3 regions of the Symbiopectobacterium purcellii genome follow, and region 2 is predicted to be linked to each of the others. Evidence: predicted binding sites of a transcription regulator. Region 2 holds the regulator's gene; each other region holds the start of a gene.
The links. Region 2 encodes sigma-54, which starts transcription at its own class of promoters, with help from an activator protein. Its sites were predicted from a motif close to GTTGGCACANNTTTCGCTNT; they were not measured.

Region 1: a site for sigma-54 is predicted at 3,327-3,346, ahead of glnA (glutamate--ammonia ligase). Genes of this name have one in related genera too.
Region 3: a site for sigma-54 is predicted at 2,183-2,202, ahead of glnK (P-II family nitrogen regulator). Genes of this name have one in related genera too.

The regions. Positions count from the first base shown of each region.
Region 1 covers NZ_CP081864.1:4,518,843-4,524,585, forward strand. Annotated here, with positions in the region: gene K6K13_RS20980 (MFS transporter) at 1-1,123, shown strand, start outside; gene typA (ribosome-dependent GTPase TypA) at 1,231-3,054, opposite strand; gene glnA (glutamate--ammonia ligase) at 3,426-4,835, shown strand; gene K6K13_RS20995 (hypothetical protein) at 4,868-5,023, shown strand; gene glnL (nitrogen regulation protein NR(II)) at 5,074-5,743, shown strand, end outside.
Region 2 covers NZ_CP081864.1:272,328-278,070, forward strand. Annotated here, with positions in the region: gene K6K13_RS01235 (hypothetical protein) at 1-164, shown strand, start outside; gene rnk (nucleoside diphosphate kinase regulator) at 207-617, opposite strand; partial or broken gene npr (PTS phosphocarrier protein NPr) at 903-1,177, opposite strand; gene rapZ (RNase adapter RapZ) at 1,177-2,028, opposite strand; gene ptsN (PTS IIA-like nitrogen regulatory protein PtsN) at 2,144-2,617, opposite strand; gene hpf (ribosome hibernation promoting factor) at 2,708-2,995, opposite strand; gene rpoN (RNA polymerase factor sigma-54) at 3,019-4,452, opposite strand; gene lptB (LPS export ABC transporter ATP-binding protein) at 4,504-5,229, opposite strand; gene lptA (lipopolysaccharide ABC transporter substrate-binding protein LptA) at 5,233-5,743, opposite strand, start outside.
Region 3 covers NZ_CP081864.1:1,194,975-1,200,717, forward strand. Annotated here, with positions in the region: gene K6K13_RS05610 (SmdA family multidrug ABC transporter permease/ATP-binding protein) at 1-244, shown strand, start outside; partial or broken gene K6K13_RS05615 (SmdB family multidrug efflux ABC transporter permease/ATP-binding protein) at 237-1,972, shown strand; gene glnK (P-II family nitrogen regulator) at 2,273-2,611, shown strand; gene amtB (ammonium transporter AmtB) at 2,645-3,937, shown strand; gene tesB (acyl-CoA thioesterase II) at 4,015-4,881, opposite strand; gene K6K13_RS05635 (YbaY family lipoprotein) at 5,139-5,654, shown strand; gene K6K13_RS05640 (MGMT family protein) at 5,668-5,743, opposite strand, start outside.

The sequences.
Region 1 (5,743 bases), 700 kb from region 2:
CACACGGGCTTTCAGCTTCCTCGGGACAGCGTTCGGTGTTGGTCTTGCATTCGGCCCCATGGCTTCAGGGTTTATGATAGAACGGTTGGGTTGGCGCTCACTGTATTTTGCCATCGCACTGATCGCCGCCTTGGTTCTGGTGCTGGGGACGCGGCGGATCAGGGAGTCGCGTGATCCAGAGGCAAAAGGCATTGATTGGCCAGGCACGGTGCTGTTCACTGCGGCATTGGTGTCGCTGACGTTCAGCATCGCACGCGGGCCGCAAGACGGCTGGACGAGCCTGCGCGTACTGTCGCTGTTGGGCAGCACCCTTTTCCTGCTAGGCGCGTTTATTGTCGTGGAGCGTCGGCGTCAATATCCCATGCTGGACCTCCTTTTGTTTCGCTACCCGCGCTTCATCGGCGTCCAGTTGTTGCCCGTGGCGACCGGTTTCAGTTTTATCGCGCTGATCGTCTACGTCCCTATTTGGTTCATTGCCGTACAAGGGCGCGATGCATTTACAGCAGGTCTGGCTATCGTGCCGCTGACAGCGCCGATGCTGGTAGTTCCGTTGCTGGCAGGGTGTGCGGCCCGGTACGTATCACCCGGTTTACTGTCGGGCGTTGGTTTTCTCATCTCCGCGCTCGGTACCTGGCTGTTGACACGCTTGTCGGCGGACGGAGGCTTATGGTCAATGGCACTCCCGATGCTGCTGGTTGGCATCGGCAACGGACTGCCTTGGGGCTTGATGGATGCCCTGTCGGTCAGTGTCGTTCCCAAAGCACGCGCGGGGATGGCTGCCGGTATCTTTACCACCATGCGCGTAACCGGAGAAGCCCTCGCCATTACCATCATCGGAGCTATGTTGATGAGTTTGACGGCAGCAAATCTGCACGCAGCGGCCGAGGTTGCGTCACTGACATTACCGAAGAATGCCACCGCGATGGCAAATCAAATGGGGGCTAGCGCCGGACACGGTACGGTTTCCAATACGGATAGCATGGGGGACGGAATCATTATCGAGCTGGCAAATCATGCCTACACGTCGGCTTTCCACAGCATCTTTGCGGTATTGGCGATACTCGCGGCACTCACCGCTGTGGTATGTCTTGTGACATTACGTCAGCCAGACGCGACGTCTTGAGCGTTAATAAGCACATCATCAGGGTCAGGCAGGAAGGAAATAACACGATGAGAAAAAAGGCAGGGCGCCTGAAAGCGCCCTGGAACGGTTTTGTAAAGAGCGGCGGATTAGCCCTCTTTCGGCCCGCGGTTGGCGCGACGGCGATCGTTTTCGGTCAGGTGACGTTTACGCAGACGGATAGACTGCGGAGTCACTTCAACCAATTCATCGTCATCGATAAATTCCAACGCTTGCTCCAGCGACATTTTCACCGCTGGCACCAGCACCGTGGCTTCATCAGTACCAGAAGCACGCATGTTGGTCAGTTTTTTACCCGTCAGGCAGTTGACCGTCAGGTCATTGGAACGGGTGTGAATACCGATAACCTGGCCTTCATACACTTCTGCACCGTGTCCCAGGAACAGCTTACCGCGCTCCTGCAAGCTGAACAGCGCATAGGCTACTGCTTTACCCTGACCGTTAGAGATCAGCACGCCATTCTGACGCTGGCCGATATCGCCCGGACGCACATCGTCGTAATGGCTAAAGGTGGAGTACAGCAAGCCAGTACCGGAAGTCATGGTCAAGAAATCCGTACGGAAGCCAATCAAACCACGGCTTGGGATAATGTAATCCAGACGCACACGACCTTTACCGTCCGGGTTCATATCGCGCAGTTCACCTTTACGCAGACCCAGCGCTTCCATCACGGAACCCTGATGCTGATCTTCGATATCCAGCGTCACTGTTTCGAACGGTTCCTGACGACGACCGTCGATGTCACGGAAGATAACTTTCGGACGAGACACGGCCAGTTCAAAACCTTCACGACGCATGTTTTCGATCAGCACGGACAGGTGCAATTCGCCACGGCCAGACACACGGAAGGTATCCGGGTCTTCGGTTTCTTCAACACGCAACGCCACGTTGTGCACCAGCTCTTTCTTCAGACGATCCAGGATCTGACGAGAGGTCACGAATTTGCCTTCTTTACCGCAGAACGGCGAGGTGTTCACCCCGAAGGACATGGTTACCGTCGGCTCATCCACGGACAGCGGCGGCAGGGCTTCTACGTTAGCAGTATCACAGATGGTGTCAGAGATGTTCAGTTCACCCAGACCGGTGATAGCGATGATGTCGCCCGCTTCCGCCACGTCAGCTTCGATACGTTGCAAACCCAAATGGCCCAACACCTGACCCACTTTACCGTTACGGCGTTTACCTTCCGCATCGATAATCGTCACTTGCTGGTTCGGTTTGATACGGCCACGTTTGATACGGCCGATACCGATAACACCCACATAGCTGTTGTAGTCCAGCTGGGAGATTTGCATTTGCAGCGGACCGTCCAGATCGACGCTCGGTGCTTCAACGTGTTTGACGATCGCTTCAAACAGCGGCGTCATGTCTTCCGCCATGTCTTCGTGATCCAAACCGGCGATACCCATCAACGCAGACGCGTAAACGATAGGGAAATCCAGTTGTTCGTCGGTGGCACCCAGGTTGACGAACAGATCGAACACCTGATCGACGACCCAGTCAGGGCGCGCGCCCGGACGGTCAACTTTGTTGATGACCACAATCGGTTTCAGGCCATAGGCAAAAGCTTTTTGGGTAACGAAACGAGTCTGGGGCATCGGGCCGTCCATTGCGTCTACCAGCAGCAGCACTGAATCGACCATGGACATTACACGCTCCACTTCACCACCGAAATCGGCGTGTCCTGGGGTGTCAACGATATTGATACGGTAATCTCTCCAGTTAATGGCGGTGTTTTTCGCCAGAATGGTGATACCGCGTTCTTTTTCCAGATCGTTGGAGTCCATAACGCGCTCAGTGGCGTCATTTCGTTCACCCAATGTTCCAGATTGTTGTAGCAGCTTGTCAACCAGGGTTGTTTTCCCATGGTCAACGTGCGCAATAATAGCAATGTTACGCAAATTCTCGATCACAGCTTTGCCTCAGGCATTTAGAAATAGCGCGCTATTGTACACGGATTAAGCGAGGGACCAAACAAGATCACACTCCTAAGCGATAAACAACCCAGGGGTGCTTGCTTTGTGATCCCTTTCACGGTGCAACGGCGCAGAGAAAGTAAACAAACGCACACAAACAGTGCACTATTTTGGTGATTATGAACCATAATAGTGCAACGAACGCTAATGGTGCAGGCACTGCCTTCAACGAAAGCCTGAAAACAACGCCTCCCAACCCCACGCGTAGAGTTGGCATGATTTTAGCTTAAACCTTATTACGGTAACAAACATCATTCCATAACGATATTCGTTCCACGACGATAAATGACAAATCGGGAGATCCAAGTATGTCCGCAGAACATGTTTTGACGATGCTGAACGAGCACGAAGTAAAATTCGTCGACTTACGCTTTACCGATACCAAGGGTAAAGAGCAGCACGTCACCATTCCAGCTCACCAGGTTAGCGCTGACTTCTTCGAAGAAGGCAAAATGTTCGACGGCTCCTCTATTGGTGGCTGGAAAGGTATCAACGAATCCGACATGGTGCTGATGCCTGACGCAAGCACCGCAGTACTGGACCCGTTCTATGAAGACACGACGCTGATCATTCGTTGTGACATTCTGGAACCAAACACCATGCAAGGTTACGATCGCGACCCGCGTTCCATCGCGAAACGCGCTGAAGAGTACCTGCGTTCCACCGGTATCGCGGATACCGTTCTGTTTGGACCAGAACCTGAATTCTTCCTGTTTGACGACATTCGTTTCGGCAGCAGCATCTCCGGCTCTCACGTTGCTATCGATGATATCGAAGGCGCGTGGAACTCCGGCACCAAATACGAAGGCGGCAACAAAGGCCACCGTCCGGCAGTGAAAGGCGGTTACTTCCCGGTTCCGCCGGTTGACTCCGCACAAGACATCCGTTCTCAGATGTGCCAGGTAATGGAACAAATGGGCCTGGTTGTTGAAGCTCACCACCACGAAGTGGCAACAGCGGGTCAGAACGAAGTGGCCACCCGCTTCAACACCATGACCAAAAAAGCGGACGAAATTCAGATCTACAAATACGTTGTTCACAACGTAGCGCACGCTTACGGCAAAACCGCCACCTTTATGCCGAAACCAATGTTCGGTGACAACGGTTCTGGCATGCACTGCCACATGTCCTTGTCCAAAGGCGGCACCAACAAATTCTCCGGCGACAAATACGCAGGCCTGTCTGAAGAAGCGCTGTTCTACATCGGCGGTGTCATCAAGCACGCTAAAGCGATCAACGCCCTGTCCAACCCGACCACCAACTCTTACAAGCGTCTGGTCCCGGGTTATGAAGCTCCGGTAATGCTGGCTTACTCCGCACGTAACCGTTCTGCTTCGATCCGTATCCCGTTCGTCTCCAGCCCGAAAGCAGCACGTATCGAAGTGCGCTTCCCGGACCCGGCGGCTAACCCGTACCTGTGCTTCGCCGCACTGTTGATGGCCGGTCTGGATGGTATCAAGAACAAGATCCACCCTGGCGATGCCATGGACAAAAACCTGTACGATCTGCCGCCGGAAGAAGCGAATGAAATCCCGCAGGTTGCAGGCTCTCTGGAAGAAGCACTGAACGCGCTGGACGCTGACCGTGCATTCCTGACGGCAGGCGGCGTGTTCACTGACGACGCTATCGATGCTTACATCGGTCTGCGCCGTGAAGAGAACGATCGCGTTCGCATGACGCCGCACCCGGTTGAGTTCGAACTGTACTACAGCGTTTAATCAACGACTGCGTACCCAGGATTTACCTCGGCGTGGTGGGCGTGCTGAACCCTGCCATGACCGAGCATCAACAGAATTATAAGAAGTTTGTTTTTGTTGCCGTGGAAACTTTTCAGCCCATCTTCGGATGGGCTTTTTTCACCATCGGCCTTATTTCTTTATCATCAATATTGGCCGTTGCGACGTAACATCCATCATCTACACTACAATGCACCGCGAGGGTGCAGGAGTCTGCGTTATGGCAACAGGCACGCTGCCCGATGCTGGGCAGATCCTCAATTCTTTGATCAATAGTATTTTATTGCTGGATAACGACCTGGCAATCCACTATTCCAATCCGGCAGCCCAGCAGTTGCTGGCGCAAAGTTCACGCAAATTGGCGGGAACACCGTTGCCGGATCTGCTCAGCTATTTTTCGCTAAATATTGAGCTGATGCGCGAAAGCCTCAACGCGGGTCAAGGATTTACGGATAACGAAGTGACTATCGTTGTCGATGGCAGAGCACACATCATGTCGCTCACCGCACAACGCATTCAACACAGTTTTATCCTGTTGGAGATGGCGCCGATGGACAACCAGCGCCGCCTCAGCCAGGAACAATTACAGCATTCCCAGCAGCAGGCAGCGCGTGATTTGGTGCGCGGTCTGGCGCATGAAATCAAGAATCCGCTCGGCGGATTGCGCGGCGCGGCACAGTTGCTGGCCAAAGCGCTGCCCGACCCCGCGCTGACAGAATACACCAAGGTGATCATTGAGCAGGCCGATCGCCTGCGCAATCTGGTGGACAGGCTGTTAGGGCCACAGCAGCCGGGTTTACACGTAACGCAAAGTATTCATCAGGTCGTTGAGCGCGTCTGCAAGTTGGTCTCGTTGGAAAAACCTGACAACGTGACGCTGGTGAAAGATT
Region 2 (5,743 bases):
GGGATTTCGTTTTTGATGTGCGTTGGGCGGCCTGGGAAGCATTGACGGCCAAAGGGGAATCACCCACCGAACCGCGTAAGAAAGCAGGCCACCTGATGTCACGCATGTGGTGGCAAGGTTTGGGGGATAAACTGACGAACTGGTGGCTACTGTGGCCGTTTTGACGCAATCATGACTGCCCTGAAATCAGGGCAGTGGGCGCGTGCTTAGCGATGATATTCGCCAGTGGCCTCAGGCTGGTAGAGCAATTCCAGAACTTCCACGCGAGTTTCCGTACCGTTATGCAACTGCCAGTTAATGGTATTCCCAACGCGCAGACCCAGCAGGGCTGCGCCGAGCGGTGCCATAACAGAAAGTTGTTCCTTGCTGTCCTGCATGGCGGCAGGATAAACCAGTGTTCGGGTGTGCTCTTCGTTAGTGTTTAAATCGCGAAAGCGTACCCGACTGTTCATGGTGACAACATCTGACGCGATGTCCTCTGAAGGCAAGATCTCGGCACGATCCAGCTCCTCATTCAACGCTTGTGCAATCGGTGTGCCTGCAAATGCAGGTTGTTCCAACAGCCGATCCAGGCGCTCCGCATCCAGTTCGCTAATAGTCAGGTTAGGTTTCGTCATACTCCTCTCCAATAGGTTGGTAAAACATAACCCCGTTCAAACGCATAGCGGTAACAAACAGCGTTACTGCATGGCAGTAAGATCAAGGTTCATAGGGATATAAGCACGTACTGCATATATGAAAAAACAATATCAAGAGAAAAAGTCTACCGCATTTTTATCAACACCCCCGCGCCAGTGACGCGGGGGTGTTGATAAAAATGAGAGATAACTTGTAACGAAATTATACCATAAGGCAGCGTTATTACCTATGGCATTGTCCATTTTTGGGATTATTGTCGCGCGTTACTCTTCATCAAACCCGGCTTCGAACAATTCAACCACCGCAGCCAGCGCGGCGGTTTCATCTGCGCCGTTGGCTTCCACTTCAATGTATTTACCCTGGGCAGAATCCAGCATGATCATGGCGATCACGCTGCTGGCTTCAGCTTTTCAACGCCGCTTTCGTTACGCAACATCACTTCGGCATCAAAGCTTTGCACCAGCTCAAACAGCTTCATCGCCGGTCGAGCGTGCATACCCAGTTTATTCTTTACGATAACCGTCTGTTTGACCGCCATTATTTGCGTTTTTCCAGCGTGCGGTGGCGGGACTGTACATTTTTGCCGCGCGAGCGGAAGTAGTCAGCCAGTTGCTCAGCCACATAGACGGAACGGTGTTTACCGCCGGTACAACCAATGGCAACCGTCAGGTAGCTACGGTTGTTGGTTTCCAGCATGGGCAGCCACAGTTCCAGGTAGCTGCGCGTCTGGTAAATAAAATTGTGCACTTCTGTATGGCGATCGAGGAATGCGGCAACCGGTTTGTCCAGCCCGGTCATCGGACGTAATTTCGGATCCCAGTGAGGGTTTGGCAGGAAGCGCACATCAAACACGTAATCCGCATCGATAGGAATGCCGTGCTTGTAACCAAAGGATTCGAACACCATGGTCAGTTCACGCTCGCGTTTGCCCAGCAGTCGGGTACGCAGCATTTCCGCCAGTTCATGCACTGACATTTCAGACGTATCGATGATCAGATCGGCGCGAGAACGCAACGGTTCCAGCAGGTCATTCTCTTCATCGATGGCGCTTTCCAGCGAAAGGTTTTTGCTGGAAAGGGGGTGCAAACGGCGCGTATCGCTGTAACGGCGAATCAGCGTATTGCGATCGGCATCCAGGAACAGCAACTGCGGCGCAAAACTGGGCGGCAACTGATCCATGGCATGCTCGAAGATTTCCGGCGATTCTGGCATGTTGCGCACGTCAATGCTGACTGCTGCCGAGATATCCCGTTGTGCCAGCGTGTTGGCCAGTTCCGGCAGCAACAACACGGGCAGGTTGTCCACGCAATAAAAGCCCATATCTTCCAGGGCGCGCAGGGCCACAGATTTTCCTGAACCTGAGCGACCACTGACAATCATCAGCACCATCCGACGACTCCCCTCCGGCTATAGCCTTCTTTTGTTACACCCTGACCGAGTGATTCATCTGTATGACGCAAATCGTAGCGCGAATGTCTGAATGTCGCGCGCTTTCCACAGGGGATTAATCCCCTTCAATCATAATTTGGTAAAGCTCTTCGTCACTCTGTGCTGCCCGTAAACGCCGACACACGCTTTTGTCAGCCAGACGTTTGGCGACAAGTGACAGCGTATGTAGATGGGTTTTACATTGTTCTGCGGGAACCAGCAAGGCAAAAAGCAAGTCTACGCCTTGATTATCAATAGCATCAAAGGATATTGGCTGTTCAAGTTGGATAAAGATCCCGGTGGCGCCCAAGGCGTTATCATCATCGAGTTTCCCGTGTGGGATAGCGATACCGCCGCCAATACCGGTACTGCCCATTCTTTCGCGCGTCAGCAATGCCTCGAAGATCAGCGGGGTCGGAAGGTTTAACTGCCTGGCTGCCAATTCGCTGATGATTTCCAACGCCCGTTTCTTGCTTTGGCAATGAACGGTGCTGCGGGTGCACTCTTGGCGTAATACCGCGCTGAGTTGCAAAATGGGATCGTTATTCATGGTGTGTTCACTTAACGGCCCGCTCATCTCTGCACGCCTCTGGCGCTGTGCCAGAGGCGTATTCCCTGCGCCCGGAGGCGGAGATGACGATCAGTGCTGTTTGAGTTTGTCCTTGTGTTTATTTAACTGACGCGCCAGTTTGTTGATCAACAGATCGATGGCGGCATACATGTCTTCAGATTCGGATGTGGCATGCAGTTCACCGCCATTAACGAACAGAGTAGCATCGGCAATTTGCTCCACTTTCTCCACCTTAAGCACCACGTTGATCTGGTTGATGCGATCAAAGTATTGCTCCAGCTTGGCAAATTTTGTGTTAACGAACTCGCGTAATGCGGGCGTGATTTCGATGTGGTGTCCGTTGATATTCAGCTGCATAGCGTCTTCCTTCTCTGTAGAGATCAAACCAACTGCTTACGTTGGTTTGACGGCGGGATGGATAAAGACTCTCGGTACTTTGCGACGGTACGCCGCGCGACAATGATTCCCTGATCGGAGAGCAGCGTTGTCAACTTGCTGTCGCTCAAGGGCTTGCCGGGGTTTTCCGCCGCGATCAGTTTTTTCACCAGCGCCCGAATCGCCGTGGATGATGCCTCACCACCGCTGTCGGTATTTACATGGCTGGAGAAGAAATATTTTAGTTCGAAAATGCCACGTGGGCTGTGAAGAAATTTCTGGGTTGTGACGCGTGAGATGGTCGATTCATGCATATCCACAGCCTGAGCGATATCCGCCAGCACCATGGGTTTCATAAACTCTTCACCTTTCTCAAAGAAATCCTGCTGTTGTTCCACAATGCAGCGTGTGACCTTCAGCAACGTATCGTTGCGACTCTCCAGACTCTTTATCAGCCAGCGCGCCTCTTGCAGGTGGCTGCGGATAAACTGGCTGTCACTGTCGTTACGCGCGCTGTGGCCGAGTGCGGCATACTGCTGGTTAACTTGCAGGCGCGGCACGCTGTCAGTGTTGAGTTCCACCACCCAGCGCTCTTGATGTTTGCGCACCAGCACGTCGGGGATCACATACTCCGACTCGCCGGTATTGATCGATTGCCCCGGACGCGGATCGAGTGACTGAATCAACGCCAGTGCCTCTTTCAACGCATCCTCTTTGATTCGGCTTGCGCGGATCAGCGCACGAAAATCATGGTTGGCCAGAAGGTCGAGGTATTCATTGACGATAAGCTTGGCTTCCGCCAGCCATGGGGTTTCGGGGGCAAATTGAGACAGCTGGATTTGCAGACAATCGCGCAAATCACGCGCTGCCACGCCGACCGGGTCAAAACGTTGCACGCGTTTTAACACCGCTTCCACTTCCTCAATCGTCACGTCATCGTCGCCGATGCTCTCGAGAATATCTTCCAGCGGAACGGTCAGATAACCGGTGGTGTCCACCGCATCGACAATCGACGTGGCGATAGCCGCATCGGTGTCAGAAAACGGCGTCAATTCCACCTGCCACATCAGGTAATCCTGCAAGGTTTGCGTGGTTTCACCCTGATAGACCGGCAGCTCTTCGTCGCGGTAATCGGTGCCGGTACTTGAGGGCGTGCCTGCGGAGTAGATTTCATCCCAGGTGGCGTCCAGCGGCAGCTCTTCCGGCATATCTTTTTGCTCAAGGGCTTCGCGCGTATCCAACGATTCGCTGTCACTCGTTTCCTGAGTATCGATTTCATCGTGGCTATCGGTTTGTTCAAGCAACGGGTTGCTTTCCAGCGCTTGTTGGATCTCTTGCTGGAGTTCAAGCGTAGACAACTGAAGCAGACGAATCGCCTGCTGAAGTTGTGGCGTCATGGCCAGTTGTTGACTTAGCCTGAGTTGCAAACCTTGCTTCATAACTCGTGTCACTTTCCCTTAAATGGAACGCCCATTGCAAACGTTACAGTATCAAAGTCGGAAGCCTTCGCCCAGATAGACGCGTTTCACCTGCTCATCTTCCAGGATTTCGCTGGGTGAACCGTGGGAAATCAGCTGCCCTTGACTGACGATATAGGCGCGTTCGCACACATCCAACGTTTCACGCACGTTGTGATCGGTGATCAGCACGCCCAGGCCGCTGTCGCGCAGGTGCTCAATAATTTTTTTTATGTCGAGCACCGAGATCGGATCGACACCGGCAAAGGGTTCATCCAGCAAAATAAATTTGGGATTGGCCGCCAGTGCACGAGCGATCTCTACGCGACGACGTTCGCCGCCGGACAAGGATTGTCCCAGACTATCGCGTAAATGAATAATATGGAATTCTTCCATTAACTCATTGGCGCGATCGTCCTGCTGTTCCGGCGTCAGGTCTTTGCGAATCTGCAAGACAGCCATCAGGTTGTCATAGACGCTCAGACGGCGAAAAATCGAGGCTTCCTGCGGCAAATAGCCGATGCCGCGGCGTGCGCGTTCGTGCAAGGGCAACAAGCTTATCTCTTCATCATCAATCACGATCCGCCCGGAATCGCGCTGGACAATGCCGACAACCATATAGAATGTCGTGGTTTTTCCCGCACCATTCGGTCCGAGCAACCCGACAATTTCACCGGAGTTGACCGTTAAACTTACGTTTTCGACCACGCGACGGCCCTTGTAGGCCTTCGCCAGGTTTTCTGCGATTAATGTTGCCATAGGTTATTCAGTTGCCTGTGGTTGCTGCTTGGCTTTTTGAGACGACGGTGCGGCGGCCTTGCCGTTCTTATCCTGTAGCTGAGAGGGGACCAGCACGGTGGTGACGCGCCCGCCTTTATCACCCACTGCCTCCATCTGCTGCTGTTTCACCAGATAGGTGATGCGATCGCCCTTCACGTTGCTATCCAGTTGTTCCAGATACGCATTACCCGTCAGCGTGATCTTATCTTGCGCCAGTTCATAGCGCACTTTCTGGGCGCGGCCTTTCACCGGCTTGCCGTTATCTTGCATCTGGTAGAAGGTCACCGGATTACCAAAGGCTTCAATCACTTCCTGGCCCTGCGATCCCTGTGGGCGCGTGACCACAACTTTTTCGGCCTTCACATCGATGGTGCCTTGTTTTACCGTGACATTACCGGTGAAAGTGACGGTATTGCCCTGCATGTCCAATGACTGCTGCGCGGAATCAATGTGAATCGGCTGGCTGGTGTCTCCTGTCACAGCAAGGGCAGGC
Region 3 (5,743 bases), 920 kb from region 2:
CCATATTTTGCAAAACCTGAAGCGTTGGGGGGAGAAACGCACCCTGATTATCAGCGCGCACCGTCTTTCGGCCCTCACTGAGGCCGATGAAATTCTGGTTTTACAGCAGGCTAGCGTGGCCCAGCGCGGCAGCCATGGCGCGCTAGCGTCGCAAGCCGGATGGTATCGAGACATGTTTCGCTATCAGCAGTTGGAAGCGGCACTGGATGAAGATCCGGTCAAGGGAGAGATGACAATTGGCTAACGCAAAGCAGTTATGGCCGACATTAAAGCGGCTGTTGGCGTATAGTTCCCCTTGGCGAAAATCCCTGATGTTGGGCGTGCTAATGCTCTGGGTGGCAGCGGCGGCCGAGGTGGCAGGACCCGCATTAGTAAGCTATTTCATCGATAATCTGGTGGCAAAAGGCAATATTCCTCTGGCACTGGCGGGGGGCTTGGCTGCGGTTTATATCCTGCTGCAATTGTCCGCAGCGCTATTGCACTACGTGCAATCGCTGTTGTTCAACCGCGTTGCGGTGTGCGTGGTACAGCAGTTGCGCATTGATGTGATGGATGCCGCGTTGCGTCAACCATTAAGTACCTTTGATACACAACCGGTCGGACAACTCATTTCTCGCGTAACCAACGATACCGAGGTAGTGCGCGATCTGTATGTCACCGTCGTTTCCACCGTGCTGCGCAGCATGGCGCTGATTGCCGTGATGATCTTCCCAGCGGTGGCGATTGTGATGGCGGTCTACCAGCATTTCAGTACGCCGATTGTGCGACGACTGCGCCGCTATCTGGCTGACATTAACGATGGCTTTAATGAAGCGATCTCGGGCATGTCGGTGATCCAGCAGTTCCGCCAACAGTCGCGTTTTGGTGACAAACTGGGTGCTTCAAGCCGTGCAGCCGTGCGCATTTCCAGGCGCGGATGCAGACGTTACGACTGGATGGCGTGCTGCTGCGTCCACTATTGAGCCTGTTTTCCGCCATGGTACTGTGTGGGCTGTTGATTCAGTTCGGTTTCAGTTCAGTGGGAACGGTTGGCGTTGGCGTGCTCTATGCCTTTATCAGCTATCTGGGGCGTCTCAACGAGCCACTGATTGCGCTGACTACCCAGCAGTCCATGTTGCAACAGGCCGTGGTAGCCGGTGAGCGTATCTTTGAACTGATGGATGCGGTGCAGCAGTCCTACGGCGATGACTCGCGTCCGTTAACGGCGGGTGCTATCGAGATGGATAACGTTTCTTTTGCTTACCGTGATAATCAGCGTGTCCTGAACCATATCAACCTACAGGTGCCAGCGCGCGGCTTTGTGGCGCTGGTGGGGCACACCGGCGGCGGCAAGAGTACGTTAGCGAGTTTGCTGATGGGGTATTATCAGCCGGATGAGGGGGAGATTCGGTTGGATGACCGTCCGCTGACGTCGCTATCCCATCAGGTATTACGACAAAATGTCGCAATGGTGCAACAAGACCCCATGGTGTTGGCGGATTCACTCTATGCCAACGTTACGCTGGGGCGTGATATTCCAGAAGATGACGTGTGGCGTGTATTGGAGATTGTGCAACTCTCTGGGTTGGCAACGGCACTGCCCGAGGGCATACATACCGCCATCGGTGAGCAAGGCAATACGCTTTCTGTCGGGCAGAAACAGCTGCTTTCTCTGGCCCGCGTGCTGGTGAAACCACCCAAAATACTGATTCTCGACGAGGCGACAGCTAACATTGACTCCGGTACTGAACAAGCGGTTCAGCGTGCATTGCGCGTTATCCGCCGTCACACCACGCTGGTGGTGATTGCCCACCGTCTCTCCACCGTGGTCGAGGCTGACAACATACTGGTGCTACATCATGGTGAAACGGTGGAGCAGGGTACGCATGAACAATTACTGCAACGTCGCGGGCGTTACTACCAGATGTATCAGCTGCAACTGGCGGGGCAGGAACTGGCTGCCAGCGAGGATGAACCCGTTTCCGTCATCTGACTAAAGGCACGCTGCCTGTTGCGATCGTTTTTACCCGCGCACCATCAACAGGCAGATGATTTTCATTTTTCTGTGCCATGCACCGCAATTACGCGCAATGCACCAAATGAGTGCATTGCGCGTGCGCAACATCACATCTTTATCCTTTCCTTTTACTTCTCCAGGCAGGTTCCACGTTATTTCCCTGTGCAATTATCGGTTCCACTCATTTGTGGCACAGCCTTTGCTTTATCCCTGTCGTGAAGGTTATTCGAAATGGTGGCGGGCGTAAGTCTGAACTTAATTGGTAAGGGGAAGATAATGAAACTGGTTACTGTGGTGATAAAACCATTCAAGCTGGAAGATGTGCGTGAAGCCTTATCTTCTGTCGGCATCCAGGGGCTCACCGTCACTGAGGTGAAGGGATTTGGACGCCAGAAAGGCCATGCGGAGTTGTATCGCGGTGCTGAATATAGCGTTAACTTTTTGCCGAAAGTGAAAATTGATATTGCCATCGCTGACGATCAGGTTGATGAAGTCGTTGATGTGATTAGTAAAGCGGCTTACACCGGTAAAATTGGCGACGGTAAGATTTTTGTTGCTGAACTGCAACGCGTTATCCGTATTCGTACGGGCGAAACTGACGACGCCGCACTGTAATGCCTGGCTGACGAAAAATTGGGATGGATGAAAATGAAAATACGTGTCTCTTCATTATTAGGCCTTGCCGCCGCAGCGTTACTTCCGTCGCTGGCAATGGCCGCTGATACACCGGCAATCGACAAAGCGGATAACGCTTTTATGATGATTTGTACCGCGCTGGTACTGTTCATGACGCTGCCCGGCATTGCGCTGTTTTACGGCGGCCTGATTCGCTCTAAAAACGTGCTCTCCATGCTGACGCAGGTTACCGTAACGTTTGCCATGGTGTGTGTGCTGTGGGTTATCTACGGTTACAGCATGGCCTTTGCCACCGGTAATGCCTTCTTTGGCGGCCTGGATATGTTCATGTTCAAAGGCATTGAGCTGAAATCACAATCTGGCACGATTTATCAACTGATTCACGTCGCTTTCCAGGCTTCCTTCGCGTGCATTACTGTCGCGCTGGTGGTTGGTGCGATTGCTGAACGTATCCGTTTCTCTGCGGTACTGATTTTTGCTGCTATCTGGCTGACGTTCTCTTATCTGCCGTTGACGCACATGGTGTGGGGCGGCGGTTTCCTGGCGGCTGATGGCGCGCTGGACTTCGCAGGCGGTACTGTGGTGCACATCAATGCCGCGGTTGCGGGGTTGACCGGTGCTTATCTGCTGGGCAAACGTGCCGGTTTCGGCAAAGAAGCCTTCAAACCGCACAACCTGCCGATGGTGTTTACCGGCACGGCTATCCTCTATATCGGCTGGTTCGGCTTCAACGCAGGCTCTGCCGCTGCTGCGAACGAAATTGCTGGTCTGGCATTCCTGAACACCGTAGTCGCGACCGCGGGTGCGATTCTGGCATGGGTTATCGGTGAGTGGATGGCGCGTGGTAAGCCTTCTCTGCTGGGTGCCTGTTCCGGTTGTATCGCAGGCTTGGTTGCTATCACGCCAGCCGCGGGAACCGTGGGTGTGGGGGGGGCGCTGATCATTGGTCTGGTCGGTGGTTTCGCTGGCCTGTGGGGCGTAACGGTACTGAAAAGATGGCTGCGCGTGGATGACCCGTGTGACGTGTTCGGTGTGCATGGCGTGTGCGGTATCGTTGGTTGTATCCTGACGGGGGTATTTACCTCGGCTTCTCTGGGCGGCACGGGGTACGCGGAAGGCGTTACCATGGCGCATCAGGTCTGGGTACAGCTGTTCAGCGTGATCGTCGCCTTCATCTGGTCCGGTGTTGCTGCCTTCATCGCATTCAAAGTCGCAGACCTGGCCGTTGGCCTGCGTATGCCGGAAGAACAAGAGCGTGAAGGCCTGGATGTTAACAGCCATGGCGAAAATGCTTACAACCAGTAATTTCTGCACGATATAAAAAACGCGGGCCAAGGCCCGCGTTTTTTTTTGCTTAAGAATAAGGGAACGTGCTTTCTGTGTTAAGGCGCATCATGCCGCCGCATGACCCCTTCTTGTACCGTGGAAGCTACCAGCGTCCCGTCCTGAGTGTAGAACTGGCCACGAACAAAGCCACGGGCACCTGAAGCCGATGTACTCTCCACGGTATAGAGCAGCCAGTCGTCGAGGCGGAAAGGGCGGTGGAACCACATAGAGTGGTCGATGGTGGCGACTTGCATTCCTGGCTCAAGAAAACCTACGCCGTGTGGTTGCAATGCGGTGAGCAGGAAATTGCAGTCCGATGTGTAACCCAGCAGGTATTTATGAATTCGCTCGTCATCGGGCATGACGCCGTTGGCTCTGCACCATACATGACGGATGGGCTCATCCACGTGGCCTTTGAGGGGGTTATGAAATTTTACCGGACGCATTTCGATGGCACGCTGTTGCAGAAATTTGTCACGAAACTGTTCAGGCAGTAAATGCACCATGCTCTGCGCAATCTCTTGTTCTGAAGGCAAGGATTCTGGCCCAGGGACTTCCGGCATGGTGTTTTGATGTTCAAAGCCGCTCTCTTGGCGTTGAAAAGAGGCGGTCATAAAAAAGATGGGCTTGCCATTTTGGATGGCGCTGACACGCCGTGCGCTAAAACTGTTGCCATCACGCAGGTTCTGCACATCGTAGACAATCGGTTTTCGGCTGTCGCCCGGCAATAAAAAGTAGCTGTGGAACGAGTGCAACCCTCGACCCGCCTCGACGGTCTGTTTGGCCGCATACAATGCCTGACCGACTACCTGTCCGCCGAACACCTGGCGTAATCCTAAGTCTTCGCTTTGTCCCCGGAAGAGTCCTTCCTCAATCTTTTCCAACTTCAGCAATTCGAGAAGATGCTGTAGTGCATGGCTCATGGATTCTCTCCCTTGGTGGTAATCGCGTGTTGTTAACGTATAACGGTAAGTCATAAAGCCTATTGGGGCGGCAGCAAGCTTTCGCATCGGCATTTTCGAAAAATGATAAATTCAGAATGTTGAACGCTGCCAAATGGCTAATGTGGGTCATACTTTCATTATCACGTCAGTGTAAGCATGCAGCACAACACGGTTGTGTTGTGCATTGCAGCTCAAGCCTGACGTCGTTACAGACAATAACGAAAGGAGACTCGCCAATGAAATTATGGCATATCTTAGGTAGTATCACGTTATCTGTCGTGTTGACTGGCGCGGCGCTAGCCGCGACAACGGTCACCGATTCGCCGAGCGCTTCACAAACCCAGCTTGCCATGCCTGCGGTCAGCGGTACCATCAATCTGCATCAGCGCATCGCGTTGCCGCCCAATGCAGCCTTAACGGTTACCGTTTCTGATGCCACCGTGTCGGATGCGCCGTCGCGCGTGCTGGCGCAAAAAGTGGCGTGGACGGATGGGAAACAGGCTCCGTTTATCTTCTCCTTACCGTATAACCCTGCCGACGTTTCGCCAAATGCGCGTATTCTGCTCAGCGCAGCGGTAACGATTGATAACCGCGTGGTGATGGCGACGCAGGACATCCCCGCCGTGATCAACAATGGTGTGACGCGCGCGGATTTGCTGTTGATTCCCGTGGAGTCAGTGGCGCTGCCAACGCACTCGCAGGGTGGCTTGTTGACCCCCAGTGCCCATACGCCGCTAAACACTGAGGGATAACACCTCATGGCTCTCAGGGCGTTTCGCCCTGCCAGCCATAGCGAGCGAGATCGATGCTGCCCTGACGCGTAAAGGTTATCCCTTCGGCC